3 regions of the Gordonia iterans genome follow, and region 3 is predicted to be linked to each of the others. Evidence: predicted binding sites of a transcription regulator. Region 3 holds the regulator's gene; each other region holds the start of a gene.

The links. Region 3 encodes LexA, which represses DNA repair genes until DNA is damaged. Its sites were predicted from a motif close to CGAACANNTGTTCG; they were not measured.
Region 1: C6V83_RS06645 (HNH endonuclease signature motif containing protein) is a predicted target of LexA. The motif match lies at 1,259-1,272, and genes of this name have one in related genera.
Region 2: C6V83_RS04185 (DUF222 domain-containing protein) is a predicted target of LexA. The motif match lies at 1,839-1,852, and genes of this name have one in related genera.

The regions. Positions count from the first base shown of each region.
Region 1 is NZ_CP027433.1:1,404,038-1,408,224, reverse strand. It holds gene C6V83_RS06655 (serine hydrolase) at 1-413, opposite strand, end outside; gene C6V83_RS06650 (HdeD family acid-resistance protein) at 551-1,135, shown strand; gene C6V83_RS06645 (HNH endonuclease signature motif containing protein) at 1,360-2,757, shown strand; gene C6V83_RS06640 (putative quinol monooxygenase) at 3,068-3,388, opposite strand; cobalamin riboswitch at 3,447-3,634, shown strand; gene C6V83_RS06635 (ABC transporter substrate-binding protein) at 3,660-4,187, shown strand, end outside.
Region 2 is NZ_CP027433.1:907,658-911,844, reverse strand. It holds gene C6V83_RS04190 (DUF2461 domain-containing protein) at 1-248, shown strand, start outside; gene C6V83_RS04185 (DUF222 domain-containing protein) at 262-1,821, opposite strand; gene C6V83_RS04180 (hypothetical protein) at 2,007-2,636, shown strand; gene C6V83_RS04175 (AMP-binding protein) at 2,658-4,187, opposite strand, start outside.
Region 3 is NZ_CP027433.1:2,094,138-2,098,324, reverse strand. It holds gene hrpA (ATP-dependent RNA helicase HrpA) at 1-978, shown strand, start outside; gene nrdR (transcriptional regulator NrdR) at 992-1,450, opposite strand; gene C6V83_RS18720 (LysM peptidoglycan-binding domain-containing protein) at 1,506-2,180, opposite strand; gene lexA (transcriptional repressor LexA) at 2,345-3,043, shown strand; gene C6V83_RS09605 (putative PEP-binding protein) at 3,059-4,187, opposite strand, start outside.

The DNA.
Region 1 (4,187 bases), 690 kb from region 3:
TCGGACGCCGACAGCATCGGCCCGAGCAGTGCGTCGTCGTCCACGGTGACGGCCCGTTCGCCCGTGGCGGCCAGAAACGCCGCCCGAGATGCGATGAAGAGCTTCGCCACCGACGCGGTCAGCAGTTGCTCGTTCTCATCGAGACCGACACGTTCACCGGTCGCACGATCGACGAGCACCAGCGAGACGCGGGCTCGTCGTGCCTGGGCCCACGCCTGCACAGCGTCCAAGCGTTCTCCGGCCTCGGCCACCAGGCTTCGCACGGCCGGCGCCGCCGACCCGCCGTCGTGCACGACCTTCACCAGGCAGGCGGGCATACTCACGAGCAGCAGAACGACGAACAGCGCCGCCAGGTACCGACGTCGGTCCCGGCCCGGACCCCCCGCCACCTCGAAGGCGCCGATTCCGGACATACCACCACGGTAACCCTGTGCTCGCAGGTTCGCGCGACGCCTGATTCGAACTCTCGTGAGGCCGCCCGCCGAGCGGTATGGTCAGCACAACTCCGGGTGCGCGGTGCGTTCGGAGACACCAAAACCAAGGGGAGAGAATGACATCCGGCAATTCATTGGGCAGCACACTGCTCGACGGCGTGGATCACATCGTCGACCGCACCTGGAAGAGCTTGCTCGGCATCGGCATCGTGTCGATCATTCTGGGCATCATCGTGCTGGTCTGGCCGGGCAAGACCCTGGCCGTCGTCGCGATCCTGTTCGGCATCTACCTCGTGATCTCCGGCATCTTCCAGGTGATCGCGACCTTCGGCGCCCCGGATGCGAGCGGCTGGTGGCGCTTCCTCACGTTCGTGTCGGGTGCACTCTCGTTCATCCTCGGCATCTTCGCGCTGCGGAACATCGGCGAGTCGCTGATCCTGCTCGCGATCTGGATCGGTATCAGCTGGATCTTCCGCGGCATCGCCGGCTTCTCGCTCTACGTCGGCTCAGCCGGGCTGCCCGGACGCGCGGCGGGCATCCTCCTGTCGATCGTCACGGTGGTCGCGGGCGTGATCCTGATCGTCAGCCCGGTCACGTCGATCGCGACGCTCGCCCTGGTCACCGGCATCCTGTTGATCGTCGTCGGCGTCGTCGAGGTGATCGACGCCTTCACCCTCAAGAGCTCGGCGCCGACCAGCTGACGCCCACACCGCACCGACGGCTGCGCCGGCCGATCCTTTCGATCGCCGGCGCAGCCGTTCGCGTTTTGTCGGCGCCCTCTCCTGATCCGGATTTGTCGGAGGGGTGCCGTACATTACTCAGTACGAACATAAGTTCGAATACTGAGTGGCTGTCTCCGATCGACGTAGGCACGCTCGACCAGCCGAAACGTTGTTCCTTCGACCACACCCGGGAGGTGCCTCCGATGGACTCAGTCGCACTCATCACGATCGCCGACCTGCTGGCCGACGACGTGACCCCGACCGCCACACACGAGCCGAACCTGGCGGACTTCTTCGATGCGGCCAGACCCGTCGATGACGACGGCGAGCTCCTCGCCGTCACCGCGGCACTGCTGCGGCTGCGCAACACCGTCGATCACGCACTCGCCCGAGGGGCTGCCACGATCGAGCGCGTCGGCCTCCCCGCGCGCAAGCACGTCCGCTCGGCGGTGGGGATCCTGACCGAACTCGGGGCCGCCCCCGCAGTCGCGTATCGGGCGGCACGCCTCGGACGAGCCTGCGGCGACACCACCGTCGGCGCCGTGACCCGCGGAATGCGAGACGGAGCGGTGTCGGCCGAGTTGGGCGACGCCGTCGTCACGGGCTTGGACCATGTCGACGACCGCGCGGTCCTGTCCGAGGACGACAGAAGCAGAGTCCTACATTCGCTGCTGGTGCAGACGACACCCGCACGGGTGAAGGAGAAGGCACATGCCTGGGCTATCCGCCTGGCCCCGGCGACCGGCGACGACGGGCAGGTGCCGGTCGCCGAACGGGACGACCTCAACGCGATGACACTCGACCGGACCGACGACGGTCGCGTCGCGGTGACCGTCGACCTCGACGTGGTCGCCGGCGAAGAACTCAGTGCCGCTCTCGATCCGCTGACCCGGCCCGTTCCCGAGCCCGACGGATCGGAAGACAAGCGCTCAGCCAAGCGGCGGCGCGCGGACGCCTTCACCCACATCGTGCGGACCTTTCTCTCGCACTCGGATCGGCCCGAGTCCGGCGGGGTGCTCCCGCACGTCACGCTCACTGTGCCGGCCGCGGTCGTGGCCGACGGACGGCTGGTCGACGCCGTCGCTCGGCCCGAGGGCGATCAGAGTGTCCGTCTGCCGAGGGCCGACCTCGACGCTGATGTCACCGGGGTGCCGTCGCTCGGATTCAGCGGACCGGTCTCGGCGCGCACGGCCGAGCTGGTGATGTGCGACGCGTCAGTCGCGCTCGCGCTGCTCGACGAGCACGGAGTCCCGCTGAACGTCGGACGCGAGAAGCGTCTCTTCCCTCCTGGTCTACGCAAAGCCCTGGCTATCCGTGATCACGGATGCGCTTTCCCGGGGTGCGGACTCCCACCGAGCTGGTGCGACGCCCACCACGCCGAGCACTGGGAGAACGGCGGGCCGACGTGTCTGGACAATGGGGTGCTGCTCTGCCGACGGCACCACACCCTGATCCACCACGGAGGCTGGCAGGTGTTCATCGGCCACGACCGTCACCCCTGGTTCGTCCCGCCCGCCGACCCCGACCATCCGAAACAGAGAACGGAACCGATCCCCTCGAACAGCCGACGAACACTCACTCTGCTGCCCGGTGCCGCCTGACCACGGGTAGGTCCTGCACGACGACCTGACGCCACTGTCCGACAACGACTCTCGCCATCGGTGCGAGCCCCGAGACCACCTGAACAAGTGCCGGAACTCCCCGGCGCTGTGCGTTACTTGAGAACTCCATACAGCTCGCGGTCCCGAGCGGCTCGCGCCACACACGTCCGGTACGGCGCCGGGGACGTGCTGTGAGATGACGTGTGGTGAGATGACGCCCATCTCCGCCCCGCGCGAGCCGCTCCCCGGGCCCGTGGGGAATCGGACGACACCCACCGCGTCGGGACGGGTCACGCACCGCCAGGTCGACTCACTCGACGGCCAGTTCGCCGAGCGCGTCCCACTCGTCGCGGTCCAGTTGCACATTGCGCGCCCGCGGGGTCTCCTGCAGCAGCGGCGGCAGCTCCCGCTGGGCCTTGCGGAAGTGGTCGCTGGTGACGTGCGCCTCGGCGGCGTCGTCCTGGAATGCTTCGACCAGCACGTACTCGTGCGGATCGTCGACGCTGCGCGACCAGTCGAACCACAGATTCCCCGGTTCGGCGCGGGTGGCCTCGGTGAACTCCCGGGACAGCTCCGGCCAGTCGTCGGCGTGCTCGGGCTTGACCTTGAATTTCGCGACGATGAGGATCATGCCCTCCAGTGTGTCACCGGCTGCCGGGCCCGGCCATCGGTCCAGCCGGTCCGCGGTACCATTCTCGCGACGTCGCGGTGTTCGGGAAGTCCGGTGGAAAGCCGGCGCGGTTCTCGCCACTGTGAGCAGGTCCGGGCACGACAACGGGGCACCGCCCCAGCCACTGGGCGCACACCGCGCCCGGGAAGGTGTCGTCCCCGGCAGACCCTGCGTAGCCAGGAGACCGGCCGCGACGTGGACCGATTCCACGAGACATGGAAGGCGGGTCGCTTTGCGCACCCTCACCACCGCCGCTGCCGCGTTCACCGCCGCCGCGCTCACATTCACGCTCACCGCTTGCGGCACCGGCAACGACGACGACGCCGACCGCGGCGCCATCAGCCTGCAGAACTGCGGCCGCACCGTCACCCTGGACGCCCCGGCCACCCGGGCCCTCACCGTCAATCAGGGCGCCACCGAGTCGGCGCTCGCCGTCGGTGCCCAGGACGACCTGATCGGCACGGCCTATCTCGACGACCAGATCGCTCCGCGGTTCAAGGAGGCCTACGACGCGATCCCGGTGATCGCTCCGAAGTACCCCGACCTGGAGACGGTGATCAGCAAGAAGCCCGACCTGGTCGCCGCGTCGTACGGATCGGCGTTCGCCGAGGACGGCATCGGTACTCGGGACGAGCTGGCGAACCTGGACATCGCCACCTACGTCTCGCCCTTCGGTTGCGAGAACAAGGCCGACCGTCCCGCCGCGTCGTGGGATGCGATCGCCGACGAGGTCTCCGACTACGGCACCCTGTTCGGCCGC
Region 2 (4,187 bases), 1.2 Mb from region 3:
CGAAGATCCTCGACCGGCTCACCGAGGAAGGCTGGGAGATCGGCGGCGACCGCCTCAAGACCGCGCCCCGCGGTTGGGCCAGGGACCACCCCCGGATCGACCTGCTCCGGTACAAGTCGATCACCGCGATGCGCGACTACGGCTTCGACGGCGTGATCCACACCCCCGCCCTCGCCGACAAGATCCGCGCGGACTGGCGCCGGGTGACCCCGCTGATCGACTGGGCCACCCGCTACGGCCAGGTCTGACCAGCAGCCGCGCTCAGTACGGGGGTGGGGTGTCGTCGTCGAACATCGGCGCGATGATGTTCACCGAACTGCTCTGGGCGGCCCGACGATGCTCGGCACGCAACCGCATCCGGTAGGCGTGTTTGGCCTCGAGCCGGGTGCTCGTGCGCATCGGTTCCTCACCCGCGACGGGCACACCGGGCACCAGCGGCTCGCCGTGCGTGCACGGGATCAGCCCCAGATCGGGCAGCAGCCACGTGTTGAGGGCCTGACTACGCACGGTGAACCCCTCCGGGGTACTCACCTCGGTCCAGATCACTCCGTGCGCATCGATCACCTGATCATCGAGCCACCCCTCACCGAAAGTCTTGATCAGATGATGGAACTCGCACTTCGGATTGAGGTTGCAGAAACACGTCGCCCCACCCGCCGCCGGATCGGCATGATTGTATTCACACACATGATCCAGATCGCACCGCCACGCCTGCCGACTACACCCCGGCCAGGTGCACTGACCGAACAACGTACGCACCGCCACCTCACACGCCGCGGTCGGCCGATACCGATCCGCGGCCCGCGCGGTGGCCTTACTCAGCTCGGCCAGATCGAGCGTGCGGACCGCGACGTCCTCACGCGCGACGATGTCGCGCACCAAGCCGGCGTCGATGGCGCCGTAGCCGTCGAGCACCCCCGGTTCATCCCCGCCCTCCAAAGTCGAACCGGGACACACCACATGCACCACCAGACGCGCACACCGCGCGTCGATCTCCTCCTGACTCAGGCGCGCGGCGCAATCATCGGCACCGCACGCACACGTGAACGCCACCCCTTTCAACCGCGCCAACGCCGCCGCACTGCGCCGGGCCGCCACGCTCCGCGGATCGTTCTCGCACACCCCCGCCGCAGTAGCCTCGACCCCGGCCTCGGCCTGCGCGACGTCCTCACACGAACCGGTGATCGCGATCGTCGCCATGTCCCCACCGACCGGAAACGACTGCACACGCTCAGCGGCCCTGGCCTGTTCACGGTCCCGCCGCGCACCCTCGGGATCGATCCGCCGCACCACCGACCGCGCCGTCTTCTGCGCACGAGAGTTCGACACCGCCCCCAGCTCCCGCAACGCCTGCGCGAGCGTCAGGTCGATCAACGCCAGCAACTCCCGATCAGTCACCGCCGCAGTCTCGAACACCAACAAACTGAAGGTCTGCACCGACACCACCCCGTCCCGCAACAGCTCACCGCAGTGCGGAATACGATCACGCGCCGCCTCAGCCCGATCGACCATCGCCTGCGCGCCCCCGCTACCGACCGACAACCCGACCTGCACACGCGCCGCCACCATCGTCCGCGGCTCCAACACACGATGCGCCTCACGATCGGCGTCCGCATCAGCAGCCCAACCCACCGCCAGATCCACCATCTCCGCGATCGCCATATACCGGCGCCACATCAGATACGACTCCCCCGCCCGCGTATCACACACCACCCGCAGAAAAGCGTTCATCTGATCCGGCTCCGCCAACCCCTCCGAGACCGGCCCGATCCCCACCGCCGACAAATCCATCGCCGGCCACGCCGTCGTCCCCCCACTCATCCCCAACACCCCCGAATCGCTCGTATGTTCGATCGAGAACAGTATGCCTCAGGGGTAGGACAGAAACGCGCTCCCGGGATGCCTACCTGCCGGCACCCCATCTGATCGGGGAGAAGACCGGATCACCGGGCGCGGTCGACGTATCGTCGAGGTGGTCAGCACACACCAGGCGAACGGCACCGCGCGTGACACACCCCGATCAGAGCGACCGCCCCGAACTGGAGACCGTCGCCTCGCACGACGACGTCGCCGACTTCGGCATTCCGGTCTCCCTCGACGAGATCGGTGCGACCGTCGCCGTCGAACGCGAATTCCTCACCGCCCTCGTGTGGGCGCCCGGCGAACTGACGACGAGCATCGTCCGCGCGCTGGTCGGCGACGGCCGGCTCGCGGCGCACGCACCGCTTTTCTATCTGCCCGGGCACGGCGAGGTGTTCCGCCTCGTCGTCGAGTCCGTCGACGCCGCCGCACCGCTCGCGCCCGCCGATCTCGCACGACACTTCACCGATCCGAGAGCCACCGCCCCGTTCCGCAACCTCCTGATGGAGATCGCCTCGCCGAACCCCGCGGGCCCGTGGCCGCTGCCCACCGACGCGGACCTGCCGGCCCTGGCACAGGCCGTCGTCGACCAGTGGCATCGGCGCGGGTACCAAGCCCTCCTGGAGCGGATGGGCACCGTGCTCGCCGAGGAGCGGAACGACGACCTCGGCGCGCACTGGGAGGCGCTGAGCCTCCACCAGCGCACCGCGGAGCGCACTCGCGCCGCAGTGCTCGATGCGCTCGGCGGGCTGACCGTCGACCCGGCTCCGTCGTAGCGGACGCGACCGGTCCCCGGCTTACGCGCTGACCGAACCCGCGGCGTTCTTGGCCCACCGGTAGTCGGCCTTGCCTGCGGGGGTGCGTCGCACCTCGTCGACCACCACGATGGTGCGCGGCACCTTGTAGCCGGCGAGCGTCCCTCGGCAGAATTCCTGCAGTTCGTCGAGCGTCGGTTCGACGGCCCCCTCGGCGACCTGCACCACCGCAGCCACCCGCTGGCCGTACTTCGGGTCGTCGATCGGCACGACGAGGGCGTCGGCGACGGCCGGGTGCCCGTGGAGTGCGGCCTCCACCTCCTCGGCGTACACCTTCTCGCCGCCGGTGTTGATGCACTGGCTGCCGCGGCCGAGGAACACGATGTTGCCCTCCTCGTCGACGTATCCCATATCGCCGAGGACGGAGATCCGCGTCCCGTCCTCCATGGTCGGGAAGGTGCGCGCCGTCTTCTCCGGATCCTTGTAGTAGCCCTGCGGGATGTTGCCGACGCGCGCGATGTATCCGACCTCGTTCGGGGTGGTGATGCGGTGGAACCTCTCGTCCACCACCATCATCCGGTCGGTCGGCGGCACCTTCATGTTGCCGTTCTCGTCCATCATGATCTCGCCGTCGTTGCCGGATTCGGAGGCACCGAAGTTGTCGCGCAGCACCAGCTCGGGCTTGATCTTGTGGAAGCGATCGCGCACGCTCTTGCTCCAGATCGCTCCGCCCGAGGCGATCATGAACAGGGTCGACAGATCAACTTCCCCGGCCCGCCGCTCCATCTCCTCCACCAACGGCATGCCCATCGCATCGCCGACGATCAGGATGGTCTGCGTGCCGTCCCGCTCGATGTTGCCGACGATCTTCTCCGGGTCGAAGTCGCGTTCCAGAATCAGTCGTCCGCCCAGTGAGAGGAACGTGAACAACGAGTACGACGCCGCGCCGTGCATCAGCGGCGCCGCGATCAGGAAGGCGATCGACGGGAAGTTCTTCACCTCGCGGGCAAGTTCCTCATAGCTCTCGCGTGCCGGACCGTACGGATTGCCGCCGGAGATCGGCTTGCGGAAGAAGTCGTCGTGCTGCCAGACGACGCCCTTCGGGTAGCCTGTGGTGCCGCCGGTGTAGATCAGGTAGATCTCTTCGCCGTTGCGCTCGGCGAAGTCGCGCTCGGTCGGCTGCTGCCGCCAGTCGGCGAAGTCGACGAGCTCCACCGACGACGACCCCTCAATCGCCGCCCGCAACTCCTCGGTCACCTCGCCGATGACGAACACCTTGCGCAACTCCGGAAGGGCGTCGAGCAGCGCTGCCAGCCGCCGCTGGTGCTCGGGAAGCTCGACGATGATCGCCGCCGAATCGGAGTTCGAGAAGATGTACTCCAGTTCGGCCTCGGTGTATCGGTAGTTCACGTTCACCGGCACCGCGGCGATCTTCAGCATGCCCAGGAGCGCCGTCACGTGCTCGACGCTGTTCTTCAGGTACAGGGCGACCTTGTCGTCGCGGCCGATCCCGTGCCCGGCGAAGAGGTGAGCGACCGCACTGGTCTGCGCATCCATCTCGGCGTAGGTGAA
Region 3 (4,187 bases):
CACCTGCGCGTGCATTTCGCGGTCAGCGACCCCGACGGTCACATCGTCGCGCGCAGCGACAGCCTGGAAGAGCTGCGCCGCCTCGGCTCGGACGAGCGTCGTCCGCCGAGCCAGGCGCCGGTGCACACCCGCTGGACCGGGGACGGCATCGGCACTCTCGCGGATCAGCACGACGCGGTCGTCGCAGGACAGCCCGTGGTCACCTACCCCACGCTTCAGCGCGCCGGAGCCGGGGTCCGGGTCGTCGAGGTCACCTCGCCCTCGGCACGCGATGCCGGCATCCGCTCGGGTGTGCAGGCCCTGCTGGAGACCGCCATCCCGCCACTGACCAAGAAGGTCGCGAGCGGACTGCCGCCCGCCGACCGCCTGGCGCTGAGCCAGAGCCCGTACGCCGATCCGCAGAGACTCTTCGCCGATTGCACCCGGCGGGCGATCGCCGACGCGCTCGCGGGCGAGAAGGACCTCGCCGCACTTCGGCGCCCGACCGAGTTCTCCGCCCTGGCCGAGCGACTCTCCCCGCAGATCCGCGCCGCGGCTCCGGAGTATTTTCAGCACGCCGTGTCGGCGCTCGCCGAGACGGCGGGTCTCCGCCACGAGATCGACCGGCACAGCGGGTCCGCCGCCGCCGACGATGTCGCCGATCAACTGGCCCACCTGGTGTTCGACGGCTTCGTCGCCGACACGCCACTCGTCCATCTACGGCGATTGGCCCGCTATCTCGCTGCTGCACGCGCGCGGTTGGCGGCCCTACCGGGATCGGCGGCCCGCGACAATGCGGGACTCGACACCGTCGATCGCGTCATCGCCCATTGGAATCAGCGGCTCGCCCAGCTGCCGGAGGTCCGTCACGATGCCCTCAACGAGATGGCGCACTGGATGATCGAGGAACTACGAGTCAGCTTGTTCGCTCAGCAGCTCGGCACCGCTGGACCGATCTCCGAGAAACGCGTGGTGAAGGCGCTCGACGCGTTCACCTGACGCTCTCCACGATTCAGGCGACGGGGTCACGGTCCTTGCGCAGCTCGTCGATCTCGCGCTGGAAGTCTTCGGCCGACTCGAACGACCGGTACACCGATGCGAAACGCAGATACGCGACCTCGTCGAGTTCACGCAACGGCCCCAGGATGGCCAGGCCCACCTCGTTGCTCGGGACCTCCGCCGAACCCGAGGAGCGCACGGTGTCCTCGACGGCCTCAGCGAGCTTGGCGAGCTTGTCTTCGTCGACATGCCGACCCTGGCACGCCCGGCGCACGCCCTTCATCACCTTCTCACGAGAGAAGGGTTCGGTGACCCCGTTGCGTTTGACCACGGCGAGTACCGCCGACTCGACGGTCGTGAAACGGCGCCCGCATTCGCTGCAGGACCGTCGCCTGCGGATCGCCATACCGTCGTCCGACGCGCGCGAATCAACCACTCGGGTGTCGTCGTTCTTGCAGAACGGGCATCGCATGCACTCAGGGTACCTGCCCGTCCACCGCAGTACTCGGCCGCTCACCGTCTCACCCTTAGCGGTAGGCAGGCACCAGCAGAGCCTGCCCGGGGCGCAGCCCGGCGGTCTGAAGATCGTTCAGCTCGCGCACGGTGGCGATCACCGCTGCGGTCGGCTCCTCGGGGGCGATGCGCGCAGCAAGTGCCGCCAGCGACTCGCCGCTGCGCACGTGCACCACCTCGGTCGCAGCGGGTGCACCGGTCGCCGCGTCCGAGTAGTCCTCGCCGACCACGCCGAGCACTGCCACGACGACCGCACAGCCGACCCCCAGAAGCAAGCCGGCGGCCCAGCGCCGGCGACGCGCGATCGCCGGGGCGACCGCGCTGTGCTCGACGAGGCCGCGGTGACGCGCGCGGCGCGACCGCTCCGAGCGGCGGCTGTTCGAACGACCGCTCTTCGGACTCCCGGTGGTCGAACGGCCGGTGTTCGAACGGCTGCCGGAAACGTCGTGGGCACCGCCCGGGTGTCCTGTACCGCTCGTCCGAATCGGAGTGTTCGCGCTCAGCCGCACGGCGCGCCGGTGCGTCTGGGGACTGCGACCGGTGGTCAGGCAGCCCGCGGATTCAGTGCCCCAGGACTCGGTGGAACGGCTCAGCACCACCGGAACATCGCAGGTCATCGGGCTCGCGTCGCAGTGCGCTGCGCGCTCCTGGCCGGTGCGGTCCGCGCGGGTCTTCAGCGACTCGGTCATCGAAACTCCCATCGTTCGTGTGTTCGAAGAACTCTTGTTCGACAGTTAACACCACGGGTCCGACAAAAGTCGCGACACGTCGAACAAATGTTTGAGTTCTGTGACCTACTCGACTAAATTGTGAACCGACCGTACGAGAATCAAGCACGAGGAAAGGACCGGCGATGACCGACGGACCCAAGAGCCTGTCGAAGGTCGACCCACACCTGTCGACCGCGACCCTGGAGGCCTCGCTGACCCAGCGGCAGCGCGAAGTCCTCGAGTACATCCGTTCGTCCGTGCGGGAACGCGGCTACCCGCCGAGCATTCGGGAGATCGGTGAGGCCGTCGGCCTCACCTCAACCTCGTCCGTGGCGCACCAGCTGCGCACCCTCGAGCGGCGGGGGCTGCTCAAGCGTGACCCGCACCGGCCCCGTGCGGTGAACGTGCGCGACGATCAGCGCACCCCGCCTCCGGGCGCCGATGCCACGGCCGAGCCCGATCGCCCCTCGGCCGCCTATGTCCCCGTGCTCGGCCGGATCGCCGCCGGCGGTCCGATCCTGGCCGAAGAGGCGGTCGAAGACGTCTTCCCGCTGCCCCGGGAACTGGTCGGCGAGGGCTCGCTCTTCCTGCTGCGAGTGGTCGGCGAGTCGATGATCGACGCAGCCATCTGCGACGGCGACTGGGTGGTGGTCCGCCAGCAGAACGTCGCCGAGAACGGCGACATCGTCGCCGCCATGATCGACGGCGAGGCCACGGTCAAGACCTTCAAGCGGGTCGACGGTCACGTCTGGCTGATGCCGCACAACGAACACTTCGAGCCCATCCCCGGCGACGACGCCGCGGTCCTCGGCAAGGTCGTGAGCGTACTGCGCCGCGTCTGAGCGAGTTCGGAACCGTCAACCGAGGACGGCGCGAGCGGCGTCGCGCGCCCCCGCGGCGCTGTCGGCGGCGACCGCCGCCCTCGCCGCGGCCCGACACTGATCGAGCGTCACCGATCCGAGCTTGAGTCCGACGGCGGGCGCCGCCGCCGGAGCCGAAGAGAGCGATGTGACCCCCAGGCCGACCAGAACGCACGCCAGCAGCGGATCGGCCGCCGCTTCACCGCAGACGCCCACTGGCTTGTCTTGCGCTGTCCCCGCTGCTCCGACGCGCTCGATGAGGGCCAGCACAGCCGGCTGCCAGGGATCGGTGAGCGCGGCCAGCTCCGGCGACATCCTGTCTGCGGCCATCGTGTACTGCGTCAGATCGTTGGTGCCGACCGACACGAAGTCGACCTCGGCCAGGATCTGATCGGCCTGCACCGCCGCCGAGGGGACCTCCACCATGACTCCCGGGACCAGCCCTCGCTCGCGGACCAGTGCTGCGAACTCGCGGGCTTCGGCGACGGTGGCGATCATCGGCGCCATCACCCAGGGTGCAGCCGTCGCAGCCGCTGCGGCCGCGGCGATCGCGTCGAGCTGATGGATGCGGATCTCCGGGTGCGGCGTGGCGATGCGGTTGCCGCGCACCCCCATCGCCGGATTGGCCTCATCCGGATGGTTCACGAACTTAAGCGGCTTGTCCGACCCGGCGTCGAGCGTCCGGATCACCACTTTGTCACCGTCGAACGCGTCGATCACCGCTCGGTAGAGAGCAGTCTGTTCGTCGACGCTCGGCTCGTCCCCGCGATCGAGAAACGCGAGCTCGGTTCGGAACAGGCCCACACCCTCCAAGACCCCCGGTTCGGCGGCGGCCCGGGCGGAGGGTCCGTCGGCGACGTTGGCGAGGATCAGCACGCGGTGACCGTCGGACGTCTGCCCCGGCCCCTTCCACGCCGAGGCGGCCGCGGCCGCCTCTCGCGCCTTCGCCACCGCTGCGGCGACCTCCTCGACGTCCGGGTCGAGACCGACGACGCCACGCTCACCGTCGACGAAAGCCGTGCCCCCGGTCGGAATCCGGTCGAGTTCGGCGATCGCCACGACACACGGGATACCGAGTTGACGCGCGATGATCGCCGTATGACTGGACGGTCCGCCGAGCCGGGTG